Regions from separate parts of the Kaistia sp. SLG-1 genome, predicted to be linked through region 2. Evidence: predicted binding sites of a transcription regulator. Region 2 holds the regulator's gene; each other region holds the start of a gene.

Region 1 (4,207 bases), 1.1 Mb from region 2:
AGCAGCAGGTCGCAATAGAAGAAGCGGTCGCAGGCGGCGACATAGGGCTTGGTCGATTTCTGCTCGCCGAAGCCGTAGACGGCGAGGCCGTCCTCGCGGATGCGGCTTGCGAGCGTGGTGAAATCGCTGTCGCTGGACGCGATGCAGAACCCGTCGAGACCCTTCTCGTGCAGCATGTCCATCGCCTCGATGGCGAGCTTCATGTCCGTCGCGTTCTTGCCGACGGCGGCTGGCGGCACATGCACCGGCGTCAGCGCATGGCTGTGCAGCAGCGGCTGCCACTGCGACATCGAGCTGGAGGCGAAATGGCCGTAGACGCGGCGGATCACGACCCGCCCGATCGTCGAGGCCTCGCGGATGATGATGGGCAGGAAATCGGCCCGGACATTGTCGGCGTCGATCAGAAGGGCGAGTTTCGCCGTGGCTCCGGGAAGTTGATCCGCCAATTTATGCTCCGATCGCAACGGGGAGCGGCAAGCGACCGCGGCGCGAGGCGCCTGCCACATGCGCGCCAGATCCCACCTTGTTAGCACAGATGCGCTGGCCTGGCCGGGACGGCGGCGCATTTCACCACTTCCTGAAGACCCTAGAACAGGCTCAGCTGTGCCGGCTGGCGGACGGGCGGGGAAAACAGGTCGGTCCGCAGCTTGAGGCTGCGCCGGTTCAGTTCCAGCCGCCGCGCCGCGATCTCGAAGCGCCGCCCGATCTGCCAGGCATAGGGGCCTTCGCCCTTCTGCCGCTTGCCGAAGGTCGCGTCATAGTCCTTGCCGCCGCGCATCGAGCGCAGCACCGACATCACGTGCCGGTAGCGGTCGGGATAGTGGCGGAGCAGCCATTCCTTGAAGATCTCGCTGACCTCGAGCGGCAGGCGCAGCAGCACGTAGCCGGCCTCGGTGGCGCCGGCGGCGACGGCCGCGTCGAGGATGCGCTCGACCTCGCTATCGTTCAGCGCCGGGATGATCGGCGCGACGAGCACGCCGACCGGCACGCCCGCATCCGCCAGCCCGCGCACGGCGTCGAGCCGGCGGCCCGGGGTCGCCGCGCGCGGCTCCATGTCGCGCGCCAGCTTGCGGTCGAGCGTGGTGATCGACAGCGCCACCTTGGCGAGGCCGCGCTCCGCCATGCGGCCGAGAATGTCGACGTCGCGCAGCACCAGCGCCGATTTGGTGACGATGCCGACCGGATGGTTGAAGCGGTCCAGTACCTCGAGGATGTCGCGCATCATGCGGTGCTGGCGCTCGATCGGCTGGTAGGGATCGGTGTTGGTGCCGATGGCGATCGTGCGCGGCTTGTAGTCCGGGTCCGAAAGCTCCTTCTCCAGGAGCTTGGCGGCGTCGGGCTTGTAGAAGAGCTTCGATTCGAAATCGAGGCCGGCCGACAGGCCCATATAGGCATGCGTCGGCCGCGCGAAGCAGTAGGAGCAGCCATGCTCGCAGCCGCGATACGGATTGATCGAGCGGTCGAAGGCGAGATCCGGCGAATCGTTGCGGGTGATGATCGTCTTCGCCTTTTCCGGCATCACCTCGGTCTTGAACGGCGGCAGCTCGTCCAGCGTCTGCCAGCCATCGTCGAAGGGGATCGACTGGAAGCGTTCGAAGCGCCCAGAGCTGTTGCTCTGGGCGCCACGTCCGCGTCGACGGTCAGGATCGATCGACGCGGTCAGGGTCGGGTCCGCCGGCATGAGCAGCGGGTCAAGATGCGGGGGGAGGGAGCGTGCGAGCGACATGAAGCGACTCATACGCCCGTTTTGAGAACAAAACAAGAACGCATGAGATTGCGACGGAACGTCTCGCTTGTTTGATCTCGCAGACGCAAAATTTAACGCTAAGATCGAAGGAATGATCAGCGTGATCCTCTCCACCCGCAATGACGAGCTGGCGCTGGCGCATGCGCTGGCGGCCCTCGTGCCTGCCGCCGCCGACGGCATGGTGCGCGAAGTGATCGTCGTCGACAGCGGCTCGACGGACGGCACGGTCGCCGTCGCCGACGCGGCCGGCTGCAAGCTCGTCGAGGGCACGGGCGAGCGCGGCGCGGATCTCGCGAGGGGCGCGAGCCTCGCCCGCTCCGACTGGCTGCTCTTCCTGTCGCCGGACGTGATGCTCGAGCCCGGCTGGCAGCGCGAGGCGCGCGACTTCATCGACCGGCTGGCGATGGCGGGCAGCGGCGCGACGCGCGCGGCCTCCTTCCGTCTCGCCCATGCCGGCTTCGGCTGGCGCTCGCGGCTGGCGGAGACCCGCGCCGCGCTCCGCGCCCGTTTGCTGGCCGCGCCCTTGCCAGAGCAGGGCCTGCTGGTTCCGTCGAGCCTCTATCGCGCCGTCGGCGGTCATCGCGCCGAGGCTCGCCGCGCCGAGAGCGATCTCGGCCGCCGCATCGGCCGCGGCAGGATGTCGTTCCTGCGCGCCCGGGCGATCTCGCGCGGCGCCGCCGCCTGACAGCCCTTCTTCCTGCCTCCCTTTAGCGGGGTCTGACCCTTTCTTCACCTCTCCCTGAGGGAGAGGTCGGAGCGAAGCTCCGGGTGAGGGTTTAGGGAACTATCCGGTGAGGCCGTAAACCCTCACCCGCCGGCCTTCGGCCGTCGACCTCTCCCTCAGGGAGAGGTGAAGGAACAGCGTCCCCCACATTCCGGGCGAGACCCTCAGGCCTGGAGCTTGCCGCGCTTCAGGTGCTCGTCGAGGCGCGGCATGATCTCGACGAAATTGCACGGCCGGCTGCGATAATCGAATTGCAGGCTGAGGATGCCGTCCCAGGCGTCCCGGCAGGCGCCGGGCGAGCCGGGGATCGCGAAGATGAAGGTCGAGTTGGCGACGCCGGCGGTGGCGCGCGACTGGATCGTCGCGGTGCCGATCTTCTCATAGCTCAGGCGATGGAACACGGCCGAGAAGCCGTCCATGCGCTTTTCGAACAGCGGCTCCACGGCCTCGGGCGTGACGTCGCGGCCGGTGAAGCCGGTGCCGCCCGTGGTGATGACGACGTCGATGCCGTCATCCTCGATCCAGCACGAGACGATGGTCCGGATCTCGTCGACATCGTCAGGGACGATGGCGCGCTCGGCCAGCACATGCCCGGCCGACTGGATGCGCTCGGCCAGCGTCTGGCCCGACCGGTCATCTTCGAGCGAGCGCGTGTCGGAGACCGTGAGCACGGCGAAGCGGACCGGAATGAAGGGCAGGGTCTCGTCGGCCATGGCGGGTTCCTCGTCGCGCAATCTCTGCCGAGACATAGTCGCTGCCAAGCGCCAAGGAAAGCGGGATAGCTAGTCGCTACCCTCCGCGGCGGTCGCGGCGATCCACCAGTCCGGATGCGCTGCTTTGATGCGCGCCGCGGCGCGGGCAGCGCTCGCATCGTCCGGATAGATCCCGAACACGGTCGCGCCGGAGCCGGACATCCGTGCCAGCAGGCAAGCCTCCGTCGCGCCGACGGCGGCGATCCCGTCGGCGATGACGGGAAGCGTCGCGATGGCCGGCGCCTCGAGATCGTTGCGCGTGCCGCGCAGCCAGGCGGCGAGCGCGGCGGCGTCGGTGAAAGTAGTCGGCAGGTCGGGCAGGGCGGGATGGTCGGCGCGGGCGAGTTGCCGGAACACGGCCGGCGTCGAGACGGCGGCGCGCGGATTGACGAGCAGCATCGGCAGCCGGGGCAGGCCGCTTGCCGGCGCGAGCCGGTCGCCGATCCCCGTGGCACGCAGCGGCGTCGAGCGCAGGCACATCGGCACGTCGGCGCCGAGCGTCGCCGCGATCGCGTCGGGCACGGTCGCCGAGCCGGCGGGGAGGGGGGCGATGCGCGCCAGCAGGCGCAGCGTCGCCGCCGCGTCGGCCGAACCGCCGCCGATGCCGGAGGCGACCGGCAGGTTTTTGATGAGCCTGAGGCCGAGGCCGCCAATCGCGCCGCCCGCCGCCTGATGCGCCCGCGCGGCGCGCAGCACGAGATTGTCCGGCCCGATATCGAGCCCGGCCGCGAAGGGGCCATCGATCCGAAGCGCTGGCGTCAGGGCGCCGGGTTCGGCGATCGCCTCGATCGTGTCGCCGATCCCGGCGAACACGACGAGACTGTCGAGCTCGTGATAGCCATCGGCGCGACGGCCGGTGACGTGCAAAGCGAGGTTGATCTTCGCCGGCGCGAATTCCGCGCCGAGCACGGCGCCGGGATCCGCGCCGTGCGTGTTTCCAGCCGGATGCGTCACTCGGCCTTGTCGAGCTTCGGAATGTCGATG
Region 2 (4,207 bases):
GAGGGCCCGACGATGAAGCAGGCGACGGAGATCCCCGCCTACAATGTCGTCCGCGAGGAGCTCGCCGAGCGCCTCACCGCCGACCAGCTCGGCGATCCCCGCGCCACGGTGCCGGCGATCCTGAAGCTCGTCGATTCCGACAAGCCGCCGCTCCGGCTGATCCTCGGCGACCTGCTGCCGCTGGTCAAAGACATCTACGCCGACCGCATCCGCACCTGGGAGTCCTGGGAAGACGTCTCCAAGGCGGCGCTCCGCCTCTGATCCGCTTCGTCGCGGCCCGGACTCCTCCCGTCCGGGCCGCGAGCCGCCGATCCTCTCCAACCATGCATGAGTGCCAGACCATGACGCAGTCCGCAGGCCGGTTCACGGGCCAGACGATCATCGTGACCGGAGCCGGCGCCGGCATCGGCCGCGCCACGGCGCTTCGCCTCGCCGCCGAAGGCGCGCGGGTCCTCGCCGCCGACATCTCGGCCGACAACCTCGAAAGCCTGGCGCAACAGGCGCCGGCCGGAAGCGTCGTCGCCGTGGTCGGTGACCTGACCGAGCAGTCCTTCATCGACACCCTCGCCGCCGCCAGCGACGGCAGGATCGACGGCGTGGCGAACATTGCCGGCATCACTGACGGCTGGCTGCCGCCGGCCGAGATGGACGACGCCACCTGGCACAAGGTGTTCGAATTGAACCTGACGGCGCCGATGCGGCTCGCCCGCGCGGTGCTGCCGCAGATGCTCGCCCGCGGCAAAGGCAATTTCGCCTTCGTCTCGTCCGAGGCCAGTTTCCGCTCGTCGCTGTCGGGCGTCGCCTATACCAGCTCGAAGCACGGCCTGAACGGCCTGGCGAAATCGATCGCCTTCTACTACGGCACCAAGGGCATCCGCTCCAACGTCGTCGCGCCGGGCGGCGTCAAGACGGGCATGGATACGCGGTTCCGTTCGGACTATGCCAAGGAGATCACGGCCCCGATCCTTGAGACCGCGCCGCCGTCGGTGGAGCCCGACATCATCGTCCACTCCATCCTCTGGCTTCTCTCGGACGACTCGCCGAACATCAACGGCGTCATCCTGCCCTGCGACGGCGGCTGGACGACGATGTAGTCGGGATCCCGGCCGCCCACGCTCAAACCGGAGCCCCGGTTCTCGATGCCGGAGGCGGACGACGATCGCCCGCCTTCGTCCCGCGATCGCGCGTCCAGCGCCGCCCAGCGATCGCGCTCCTGCCGCGCTGCCTTGCGGAACGCATGGGGAACAGTTATTCTGTTCGCGTTTTGTACCTTGACGATTCTGTCGTCCCCCTTGGCAAGGCCCGCAGCGCGAGATCACCATGCTCACTCGGAAGCAGTATGAACTTCTCCTGTTCATCAACGAGCGACTGAAGGAAGCAGGCGTCCCTCCCTCTTTCGATGAAATGAAGGACGCGCTCGACCTGCGCTCCAAGTCCGGCATCCATCGCCTGATCAAGGCGCTGGAGGAACGTGGCTTCATCCGCCGCCTGCCCAACCGGGCCCGCGCGCTGGAGGTCGTCCGCCTCCCCGAGACGATGACGCCGACCCTGGCGCGGCCGAAGAAGCAGGCCTTCTCGCCGAGCGTGATCGAGGGCAGCCTCGGCCGGGTCCGCCCGGTCGAAGAAATGCCGGATCTCGCACAGCCCGTCATTATCCCGGTGATGGGCCGCATCGCCGCCGGCGTGCCGATCTCGGCCATCCAGACGCAGAGCCATTCGATCTCCGTTCCGCCGGAAATGCTGCGCGCCGGCGAGCATTTCGCGCTCGAAGTGCGCGGCGATTCGATGATCGAGGCCGGCATCCTCGACGGCGACACCGTGCTCATCCGCAAGAGCGACAATGCCGATTCCGGCGACATCGTCGTCGCGCTGGTCGACGAGGAAGAGGCGACGCTGAAGCGGCTCCGCCGCAAGGGCGCGTCGATCGCGCTCGAAGCCGCCAACCCGGCCTATGAGACGCGCATCTTCGGACCCGACCGGGTCCGCATTCAGGGCAAGCTGGTCGGCTTGCTCCGCACCTACTGATCGTCCGGCCCCGGCTCGTAGCGCGGCATCCACGGCCGGCGCACCGGGGCATAGGCGGTCAGGACCTCGAAGCGGTCGGCAAGCTGGATCGGACGCAGTCCGGCTTCGGATTGCGTCTCGACGTTTGTCGGCGGGAGGATGTCTTCATCCTCGGCACTGCGCTCGATTTCGGCATCGCGCTCCTGGAAAGCGTTCTCTTTGGCATCGCCCTGGTCGGCAGAGCGCCGCTCGGGATCGCGCGCTTCGGCAGTGCGCTCTCGAGCCAGGCGCTCTCGTGCATAGCGCTCCGGCGGAGCGGCCTGGGGGACATTGGACAATTCGGTTTGGGCCGGCGCGGACAGGACAGGGACGGGTTCCGCCGCTCCAAGCCGGGAAGCCCCCTCGCCTGCACTCGCCAAAGCCTCGTGATCAACGCGCCCCAACGCAATGACTGACCTTTGCCGGTCGGGAGGCAGCGTGCCCGGCGCGGCTCCGGCTTCGGTTCCAGACGCCTCGGCAGCGGCAAGATCCCCGACATCCGTCGCGTCGGCGGCGCGGCTCTCCGTTTCATCGTCCCGAGCTGGCGGCAGAGCCGTCCCGCCGCCGGGGATGACCGCCTCGGCGGTCACGGAGGCCGCCGCCGTATTGGACGTGCGCGGATCGGCGGGAAGGTATCCGTCAGCTGGGGCGATCGGAGCATTCGACGCGATTGGCTCGTCCGGGGCGGTCGGGCCGTTCGGGGCGGTAGCCTTGGCCGGCTCCGCCGGGGCGGCCGGATCGGCCAGCCCCTCCATCGAATCGGCTAAAATCCCCTCGCGCTGGATCAGGGCGATCGAGCCGGCGCGGCGGAGCGCATGCCGGTCGAGGACGGCCGTGTGCAGGCCGCAGCTTGCCGGCACTGCGAGCGGGCTGACGATCAGCACCGCGCGGCGGCAATCCTCTTCAAACGCGGAGCGGTCGAGCGCCAGCGCCACCAGGCCGCCATCCGGCAGCCGGCCGACGCAGCCGGAGGCGTCGCATCCGCCGGCCTGCACGACGCCGGGAAGCGCCGCGTCGCGCGGATCGCCGTCCGAGCGCAGCCAGATATCGGTGACGAAGCGGTCCTGCTTGCGGGCGACGATCGAATGGCGGCCGTCCTCGCCGCGCAGCGCGATCTGGCGGCCGTCGGCGCTGACGAGCAGGCCTGGCCGCGCCGGATAGAGCGCCAGGGCGGCGCCGAGGACCATCGGCGCCAGCCCGGCGAGCCGCCAGCGCTCGCGCCAGAGCGCCAGCCAGGCGAAGCCGGCGATGAAGATGAGAAGGGCCGTGGCGCTCGGCATGGCGGCGCCGCCCGATTGCCCGGACCATTCGCTGACCTTGGCGGCGACGACGAGCATGCCGTCGATGCCCCAGCCGACGATGGCGAGCGGCGGCGCTTCCAGCCCGAACGGCATGAGGAGCACGGCGATCAGCGCCGCCGGCATGACGAGGAAATCGGTCAGCGGCATCGCCGCGACATTGGCGAGGATCGAGAGCGGCGCCATGCGCTGGAAGTGATAGAGCGCGAAGGGCGTCGTCCCGAGCCCGCCGAGGAGCGAGGTCACCACCATGCCGCCGCCGAATAGCAGCAGTCGCCGCGAGAGGAGCGCGGCGCGGCCTCGCGGCAGCGTTGCGTTCGTCGCCAGGCGCCGCCGATGCCGCTCGGCCATGAGCTCGAAGCCGGCGACGAGCGCCACGGTGGCGGCGAACGACATCTGGAAGCTGGCCGAAAGGATGCTCTCCGGCGTCACGGCGAGCACGACCAGCCCGGCGAGCGCGACGTTGCGCATCGAGATCGCCCGCCGGTCGGCCAGGATGGCGAGGAAGGCGATCGAGGTCATGACGAAGGAGCGCTGCGCCGCGACATCGAGACCGGAGATCAGCAGGTAGAAGCCGCTGAGAAGGAGCGCGGCGATGGCAGCCCATTTCTTGATCGGCCGCCGGAGCGCCAGCGCCGGCACCAAAGCGAGCCCTGCCCGGACGGCCCAATAGATCGCGCCGGAGACGAGCGCCATGTGCAGGCCGGAGACGGAAAGGATGTGAGCGAGCCCCGACAGGCGCAGCTCGTCCTCCGTCTTTTCCGAAAGCCCGCCGGCATCGCCGATGATCAGCGCCGTGGCGACGTAGCGGCTCTCGCCGATCAGCGACGCGTCGATGCGGGCGCGGATCGCCTCGCGGATGTCCT
Region 3 (4,207 bases), 130 kb from region 2:
ATGGCGCGGCGGGTGTTGCCCTCGAGGCTGGAGTTGAAGAGGCCCTTGGGATCGTCGAGCGAGGCGCCCTTGGCGAAGGTCAGCTTGACGGCGTTCTTGTAGGTTTCGCCGGTGCAGAGAATGCCGTCATGCGACCAGACGGGCACGCCGCGCCATTTCACTTCCTCGATCACGTCGGGATCGGCGTCGTGGATCCAGCGGCGGACGCGGGCCAGCGTCTCGCCTTGCCAGCCGCCGAGCTCGCGGATCTTGGCGTCGATCTGCCGGGCCGGCGAGGTGAGATCGTCCTCGGTCGTGTCGTCCTGCGTCGGTTTCATGGACTGTCACCTCTCTCGGGATCGGTGGGCGGGGATCGGCCTGCTCACATCTTTTCGCCGGGCAACCGGCTCGCCTGCTTCACCCAGGCCTCGAACTCCGCCGCGTCGAAGGGCTTGTCCTCGTGGATATCGAGATAGCGCACATTCGCCTGTTTCGACGCGCCGGGCGGCGGCGGATCGAGAGCCGCGCCGTGGAGGAAGGCGACCTTCACGTATTTCGTCATGCAGTGAAAGCTCAGGAACCAGGTGCCATCGTCGCCAACGCCATAGAGGGGCGAGTTCCATTTGACCGCCTTGCGCAGGCCGGGCACGGCGCGCGTGACGATCGCGTCCAGCTCCTTGCCGACATCGCGCTTCCAGCCCGGCATGGCGGCGATATAGGCCTGCACGGGCTCGTCGCCATAGCCCTTCGGGATCTGCGGATTGCCGCCGGCCAGCAGTTTTGGCGCGCCGGCTGGAGCGTCCTGCGTATTCGGGCGGGTGGCGGACGTCGCCGGCTTTCTCGCGGTCTTGCCAGTCATGGGCGTGGTCCTCCCTCCATCGTCCCCCTCGGCGATCCTAGCCCCGGCGAGGCGGCGGCATCAAATCGCGCGCCGCAGCGCATCCCCCGAAGGGAATGCCGGTGCGCGTGAAGAAGTTGCGAGCCGGCGGAGACTAATCCGACTTCCGAAACGTGATGCCGTGCTCGACGGCTGCCTTGCCGAACTTGCCGCGCACCTTGTCGATCGCTTCCTCGGCCTTGGCGCGCTTGGCCGCGGCGGGGTCGACGAGGTCGTCGGGATCGGCGAACTGCGGATCGGAGAAGTCCGATACCTGGACGCCGATCAGGCGATACGTCGTTCCATCTGTCTCATGCGCCAACAGCTGCTCCGCCGTGCGAAAGATGCGGTCGGCGAGCCGGGTCGGGTCGGCGAGCTGGCGCGAGCGGGTGCGGAGCTTGAAGTCGGCGGATTTCAGCTTCAGCGTCACGTTCGAGGCGGCGAGCTCGGCCCGCTTCAGCCGGCCGGACACCTTTTCGGACAGCCGGCGCAGGATCGGCCTCAGACTCGCGAGATCGGCGAGGTCGTGCTCGAACGTCGTCTCGGCACCGATCGATTTCGCCTCGTGCCGGGGCTCGACGACGCGGCGGTCGTCGGCGCGGGCAAGCCGCGCCAGCCGCAGCCCCATGACGCCATAGCGCCTGGCGAGGTCGCTCTCCTCCATCCGCTGCAGCTGGCCGATCGACTTGATGCCGCTCTCGGCCAGCTTCGCCTCCAGCGCTTTGCCGACGCCCCAGATCATGCTGACGGGCTTGTCGGCCAGGAAGGCGAGCGCCTCGCCGCGGCCGATCACCGAGAAGCCGCGCGGCTTGTCGAGGTCGGAGGCGATCTTGGCGAGGAACTTGTTGAAGGAGAGGCCGACCGAGATGGTGATGCCGATCTCCTGTTCGACCCGGCGGGCGAAGCGGGCGATCGTCAGCGCCGGCGGCGCGCCATGCAGCCGCTCGGTGCCGGAGAGGTCGAGGAAGGCCTCGTCGATCGAGATCGGCTCGACCAGCGGCGTCAGTTCCTGCATCAGCGTGCGGATCTGTTGGCCGACGCCGACATACTTCTCCATGTTCGGCCGAATCACGGTGGCGTCGGGGCAGAGCTCCAGCGCCTTGTACATCGGCATCGCCGAGCGGACGCCGTGGATGCGGGCGATGTAGCAGCAAGTCGAGACGACGCCGCGTTTTCCGCCGCCGATGATGACCGGCTTGTCGGCGAGATCAGGATCGTCGCGCTTCTCGATCGAGGCGTAGAAGGCGTCGCAATCGACATGGGTGATGGCGAGCGCGCCGAGTTCGGGATGCGCCACCAGGCGTGGGCTGCCGCAGGCCGGGCAGCGGCGGCCGGCCGCCGGCGTCAGGCAATCGCGGCAAAAGCCGGCGAGGGTGTTGGCAGCGGTCGACATGGCGGTCCGATCATGGCGGTCCGGATACGGCCCGGTGCCGCGAGCGGGCAGGTTAGCGGCCCGTTGGCGGCCCTGCAATCCGTTCGCTGTTTGTTCCAGAGGTCCCCGCGGCAATAATCGGTGCGGAAAACCTGTTCAGTTGCGGTGCGGCGAGGGCGGGTGATATAGCGGGCGGATATTTCCGCCGCCTGCCGGCGCGTCCAACCGGTTCTTGCCAAAGGGTTCTCGCCATGTCCGTCGACATCGCCACCGTCAAGCGGGTCGCTCATCTCGCCCGGATCGCTGTCACCGAGGAGGAAGCCGCTTCCTTCCAGGGCGAGATCAACGCCATTCTCGGTTTCGCCGAGCAGTTGAACGAGGTCGATGTCGAGGGCGTCGAGCCGCTGACCTCGGTGGTCGCGCAGACGATGAAGAAGCGCGCCGACGTCGTCTCGGACGGCTATTATGCCGATCGCGTCGTCGCCAATGCGCCGGTTTCGGACGACGATTTCTTCGTCGTGCCGAAGGTCGTCGAGTGACGCCCGGCACGGGCCGCAGACTTTTCGAAGAGGGCGCGCGCGTCCTCAGCACGGTGACGCCGCTCACCGCTTCCGCCTCCTGATTTTCGAGATGCCGATGTCTTCGACAGACCTGACCAGCCTGACCATTGCCGAGATCCGCGAGGGATTGTCGGCCAAGGCCTTCTCCGCCACGGAGCTGACCAAGGCCTATCTCGCCGCGATGGAAGCCGCGCGTTCGCTGAATGCCTATGTCTTCGAGACGCCGGACCAGGCGCTGAGCATGGCGGCCGCTTCCGACGAGCGGCTGGCGAAGGGCGAGGGCCGGGCGCTTGAAGGCGTGCCGCTCGGCATCAAGGACCTGTTCGCGACCGAAGGCGTCCACACCCAGGCTGCGTCGCACATCCTCGACCAGTTCAAGCCGAACTATGAATCGACCGTCACCGCCAATCTCTGGAACGACGGCGCGGTCATGCTCGGCAAGCTGAACATGGACGAGTTCGCCATGGGCTCGTCGAACGAGACCTCCTATTACGGCCCGGTCGTCAATCCGTGGCGCAAGGAAGGCTCGAACGCGCCGCTGGTTCCCGGTGGTTCCTCGGGCGGCTCGGCGGCGGCCGTCGCCGCGCGTCTCTGCGCCGGCGCCACCGCGACCGATACCGGCGGCTCGATCCGCCAGCCGGCCGCCTTCACCGGCACCGTCGGCATCAAGCCGACCTATGGCCGCTGCTCGCGCTGGGGCACGGTCGCCTTCGCCTCGTCGCTCGACCAGGCCGGCCCGATCGCCCGCACGGTGCGCGATGCCGCGATCCTGCTGAAGTCGATGGCCTCGGTCGACGACAAGGACACGACCTCGGTCGATGTTCCGGTCGGCGACTACGAGGGCGCGATCGGCCAGTCGGTGAAGGGGCTGCGCATCGGCATCCCGCGCGAATACCGGCTCGACGGCATGTCGGACGAGATCGAGGCGCTCTGGCAGCAGGGCATCGCCTGGCTGAAGGAAGCCGGCGCCGAGATCGTCGACATCTCGCTGCCGCATACGAAATACGCGCTGCCGGCCTATTACATCGTGGCGCCGGCCGAGGCCTCGTCCAACCTGGCGCGCTATGACGGTGTCCGCTACGGCCTGCGGGTTCCCGGCGACGACATCGCCTCGATGTACGAGAACACCCGCTCGGCCGGCTTCGGCCGCGAGGTGAAGCGCCGCATCCTGATCGGCACCTATGTGCTGTCGGCCGGCTATTACGACGCCTACTATGTCCGCGCCCAGCGCATCCGCACCCTGATCAAGCGCGATTTCGACCTCGCCTTCGTCGCCGGCGTCGATGCCGTGCTGACGCCGGCAACGCCGTCCGCCGCCTTCGGGCTCGCGGAAATGGCGACGGCCTCGCCGGTCGAGATGTACCTGAACGACATCTTCACCGTGACGGTGAACATGGCCGGCCTTCCTGGCCTCGCCGT
Region 4 (4,207 bases), 590 kb from region 2:
GCTGCTCGCCAAGGACGGCGTCAGCATCAACGCCGTCGCGCCCGGCTTCATCGATTCGCTGCCGAGCACGCCGGAGCGCATCGCCCGCATTCCGGCCGGCCGCTATGGCGAGGTCCAGGAAATCGCCGCGACCGTCGCCTATCTCGCCTCGCCCGAGGCGCGTTATGTCACCGGCCAGACGATCGTCGTCGATGGCGGCCTGACCGCCTGATCCTCACTTCGTCATCAGGTATTTCGCCACCGCCTCATAGGCGGGCAGGCTCGTCGGGTCGTTGGCGGCGTTGCTGGCGACGGGGTTGGAGGCGAAGCGGGCGATCACCATGCGCGCGGCCGGATCGACATAGATCGCCTGGCCGTGCACGCCGCGCGCCATGAAGGCGCCGTTCGGGTTGTGCGAGATCCACCACATGCCGCTGTAGCTCCAGCCCTTCAGCAGCGGATAATTGGCCTTGGCGAAGGCCGCCTTGTCGCCGCCGGCGCGGATATGGGCGATCGCCGCCTCGGGGATGATCTGCTCGCCGGCCTGCCTGCCATTGTCCAGCATCAGCTGGCCGATGCGCGCCATGTCGCGGAGGCCGGCGCTGAAGCCGCCGCCGGCGAAGGGCGTTCCGGTCGAATCGAGCGTGTAATAGGCGTCCTGCTCGGCGCCCATCCGGCTCCAGATCCGCTCCGACAGCAGCGCGGCGACGGATTTGCCCGTGACGCGGGCGATGATCCAGCCGAGCGCGTCCGAATTGATCGTCCTGTAGCCGAAGGCGGCGCCGTGTTCGCCCTCCTTCCGGACCGTCTTCAGATAGTCGAAATAGCTGCGCGGGCCGGTGTAGTCGGCCGGCTTCGGCAAGGGATTGCCGGCGGCCGAATAGATCCAGACGTCGGCGTCCGGGTCGGCATAGTCCTCGCTGTAGTGGAGGCCGGTGGTCATATCGAGCACCTGGCGCACGGTCGCATCGCCGAACGCGCTCTCAGTGAGTTCCGGCACCAGCGTCGCGACCCTGGCGTTCTCGTCGAGCTTGCCTTCCGCCACCAGCGTCTCGCCGAGCAGGCCGGTCAGCGACTTCGTCACCGACATCGCCGCATGCTTGCCGGTCTCGTCGAGGCAGCCGGCATAGCGCTCGTAGACGAGGACGCCGTCATGCAGGATGACGATGCCGTCCGTGTAGTTGGCGGCGAGCGAATCGGCGAAGCGCATCGGCTTTGTGTCGCCGAGCGGCGTGAAGGTCAGCGCGTCGATCGCCGGATCGATCGCGCGATCGAAGAAGCGCAGCGGACCGAGGCCGCGGCCGACGCCGACCGTCGGCGCGAGCTCGCGGAAATGGCAGACCGTCCAGCGCAGCTTGGGGAAAGCGAAAAAATCCGGATCGCTGTAGCGGATGATCTTGTCGGCGGGCGGCGGCGACCCCACCATCCAGCCGAGCTTGCCGGGATCGGATTCCTCGGCCGTCATCGGCGCCGTTGCCGAGATGGTCGTTACCGGAGCCGTCATGGGAGCCGTCATGGATTTTGTCTCTTGCGCCGATGCCGGGAGCAGCATGACCGAAAGCAGGGCGGCGGCGACGAAGCCCGCTTGGCTTCGTCCGGCCCGGAGCCTGGCAGAGCATCGCGACATAGATGGCCTCCCTTATGGATCGCCGTCCGGCGGCGACACATTACCCTAGCCTTGGAAGGCGCGCGCCGCCACTGGCGACGGCGCGGGTCGACGGGGCTTGCGGACGAGAACAAAACGTGTACATTGTCCGTGTTTGCTCACGTCCGAGCGGTGTGGAATAAGGAGCGCCGGAATGTCTCAATCTTCTCTCCGTCTCGTCGAAGGGGCCACCATGGACAAGTCGAAGGCGCTGGATGCAGCGCTCTCCCAGATCGAACGGGCCTTTGGCAAGGGGTCGATCATGCGACTCGGCCAGAACAAGGCCGTCGAGATCGGCACGGTTTCGACCGGCTCCATCGGCCTCGATATCGCGCTTGGCATCGGGGGCCTGCCGCGCGGCCGAATCATCGAGGTCTACGGGCCGGAATCGTCGGGCAAGACCACGCTGGCGCTGCACACCATCGCCGAGGCGCAGAAGAATGGCGGCATCTGCGCCTTCGTCGACGCCGAGCACGCGCTCGATCCGATCTACGCCCGCAAGCTCGGCGTCAATCTCGACGACCTGCTGATTTCCCAGCCCGATACCGGCGAGCAGGCGCTCGAGATCACCGACACGCTGGTCCGCTCCGGCGCGGTCGACGTGCTGGTCGTCGATTCGGTCGCGGCGCTGACGCCGCGCGCCGAAATCGAGGGCGAGATGGGCGACAGCCTGCCCGGCCTGCAGGCTCGCCTGATGAGCCAGGCGCTCCGCAAGCTCACCGCGTCGATCTCGAAGTCGAACACGATGGTGATCTTCATCAACCAGATCCGCATGAAGATCGGCGTCATGTTCGGCAATCCGGAGACGACGACGGGCGGCAACGCGCTGAAGTTCTATGCCTCCGTCCGCCTCGACATCCGCCGCATCGGCGCGATCAAGGAGCGCGACGAGGTGGTCGGCAACCAGACCCGCGTCAAGGTCGTCAAGAACAAGCTGGCGCCGCCGTTCAAGCAGGTCGAGTTCGACATCATGTATGGCGAGGGCGTCTCCAAGATGGGCGAGCTCGTCGATCTCGGCGTCAAGGCGGGCATCGTCGAGAAGTCGGGCGCCTGGTTCTCCTATGACAGCCAGCGCCTCGGCCAGGGCCGCGAGAACGCCAAGAACTTTTTGCGCGAAAACCCGAAGGTTGCTGCGACGATCGAGCTGGCGATCCGCCAGAATGCCGGCCTGATCGCCGAGCAGCTCACCAAGGGCGGCCCCGAGGACGACAGCGACGGCGACGACGCGCTCGAGGCGTAAGGAACAGGCCGGGGAGGGGATCGCCCGCCCCGGCGTCCGTCGCTCGATCGGGGCCGGCGCTTTTCGCCGGCCTCGCTGAAAGAAAAGTCACCGGGAGGCGAGGATGGCGGCGAGCGAGACGCGGGGCGGCGGCTGTCATTGCGGCCGGGTCCGGTTCACGGTGCGCGGCGATTTCGGCACGGCGATGTCGTGCAACTGCTCGATCTGCCAGAAGCGCGGCCACTGGCTCGCCTTCGTGCCGGCCGCGGATTTCACGCTCGAAAGCGGCGCCGACGACCTCACCGACTACCAGTTCAACCGCTTCCGCATCCATCATATGTTCTGTTCACATTGCGGCGTCGGCTCGTTCGGCCGCGGCGTCGGGCCCGACGGCGCCGAGATGGTGGCGGTCAATGTCCGCTGTCTCGACGACATGGATCTCTCGACCGTCACGGTCACCGCCTTCGACGGCCGCAGCCACTGAAACGATCCGTCTGGGGCCGGCTGACGCGCTTTCTGGACAGTCTGCTTGGCGGTCGCTACAAACGCCCGCACAATTCCTTCGGCAGGGCGCGCCAAGACGCGCTTTGCCTCTGTAGCAGGCGGGTCAGTTCATGAGCAGCGTCAACGACATTCGGTCGGCGTATCTCGGCTTCTATCAGAAGAACGGTCACGAGATCGTCGCGTCGAGCCCGCTCGTGCCGCGCAACGATCCGACGCTGATGTTCACCAATGCCGGCATGGTCCAGTTCAAGGACTATTTCACCGGCCGCTCCGCCGCGCCCTATCCGCGCGCCACCACCTCGCAGAAATGCGTGCGCGCCGGCGGCAAGCACAACGATCTCGACAATGTCGGCTACACCGCGCGGCATCACACCTTCTTCGAGATGCTCGGCAATTTCTCCTTCGGCGACTATTTCAAGGAGCGCGCGATCGAGCTCGCCTGGACGCTCGTCACCAAGGAGTTCGGCCTCGCGAAGGAGAAGCTCTGCGTCACCGTCTATCACGATGACGAGGAGGCGTTCGGCCTCTGGAAGAAGATCGCCGGCCTGTCGGACGACAAGATCATCCGCATCGCGACGTCCGACAATTTCTGGCAGATGGGCGACACCGGCCCCTGCGGCCCGTGCTCGGAGATCTTCTTCGACCATGGCGACCACATCCCCGGCGGCCCTCCGGGCAGCCCGGACGAGGATGGCGACCGCTTCATCGAGATCTGGAATCTCGTCTTCATGCAGTTCGAGCAGATCGCGCCGGGCAACCGCGTGCCGCTGCCGCGCCCGTCGATCGATACCGGCATGGGCCTCGAGCGCATCGCCGCCGTCATGCAGGGCGTGCATGACAATTACGACATCGACCTGTTC

Evidence for each region. Region 2 encodes LexA, which represses DNA repair genes until DNA is damaged. Its sites were predicted from a motif close to TGTTCNNNNTGTGTTCNG; they were not measured.
Region 1: the regulator LexA is predicted to act here: its motif matches at 1,750-1,767, upstream of AC6HZP_RS08630 (PA0069 family radical SAM protein).
Region 3: the regulator LexA is predicted to act here: its motif matches at 2,330-2,347, upstream of AC6HZP_RS14465 (DNA polymerase IV).
Region 4: the regulator LexA is predicted to act here: its motif matches at 1,712-1,729, upstream of recA (recombinase RecA).

Annotation. Positions count from the first base shown of each region.
Region 1 covers NZ_AP048544.1:1,937,387-1,941,593, forward strand. Annotated here, with positions in the region: gene AC6HZP_RS08625 (NYN domain-containing protein) at 1-446, opposite strand, end outside; gene AC6HZP_RS08630 (PA0069 family radical SAM protein) at 587-1,681, opposite strand; gene AC6HZP_RS08635 (glycosyltransferase) at 1,839-2,432, shown strand; gene moaB (molybdenum cofactor biosynthesis protein B) at 2,636-3,184, opposite strand; gene AC6HZP_RS08645 (4-(cytidine 5'-diphospho)-2-C-methyl-D-erythritol kinase) at 3,254-4,177, opposite strand; gene AC6HZP_RS08650 (tetratricopeptide repeat protein) at 4,174-4,207, opposite strand, start outside.
Region 2 covers NZ_AP048544.1:3,048,441-3,052,647, forward strand. Annotated here, with positions in the region: gene AC6HZP_RS13815 (SDR family NAD(P)-dependent oxidoreductase) at 1-261, shown strand, start outside; gene AC6HZP_RS13820 (SDR family NAD(P)-dependent oxidoreductase) at 342-1,094, shown strand; gene lexA (transcriptional repressor LexA) at 1,321-2,025, shown strand; gene AC6HZP_RS13830 (ComEC/Rec2 family competence protein) at 2,019-4,207, opposite strand, start outside.
Region 3 covers NZ_AP048544.1:3,182,600-3,186,806, reverse strand. Annotated here, with positions in the region: gene AC6HZP_RS14475 (DUF1801 domain-containing protein) at 1-317, opposite strand, end outside; gene AC6HZP_RS14470 (DUF1801 domain-containing protein) at 362-838, opposite strand; gene AC6HZP_RS14465 (DNA polymerase IV) at 972-2,249, opposite strand; gene gatC (Asp-tRNA(Asn)/Glu-tRNA(Gln) amidotransferase subunit GatC) at 2,480-2,767, shown strand; gene gatA (Asp-tRNA(Asn)/Glu-tRNA(Gln) amidotransferase subunit GatA) at 2,865-4,207, shown strand, end outside.
Region 4 covers NZ_AP048544.1:3,636,517-3,640,723, reverse strand. Annotated here, with positions in the region: gene AC6HZP_RS16730 (SDR family NAD(P)-dependent oxidoreductase) at 1-211, shown strand, start outside; gene AC6HZP_RS16725 (serine hydrolase domain-containing protein) at 215-1,495, opposite strand; gene recA (recombinase RecA) at 1,779-2,864, shown strand; gene AC6HZP_RS16715 (GFA family protein) at 2,968-3,327, shown strand; gene alaS (alanine--tRNA ligase) at 3,458-4,207, shown strand, end outside.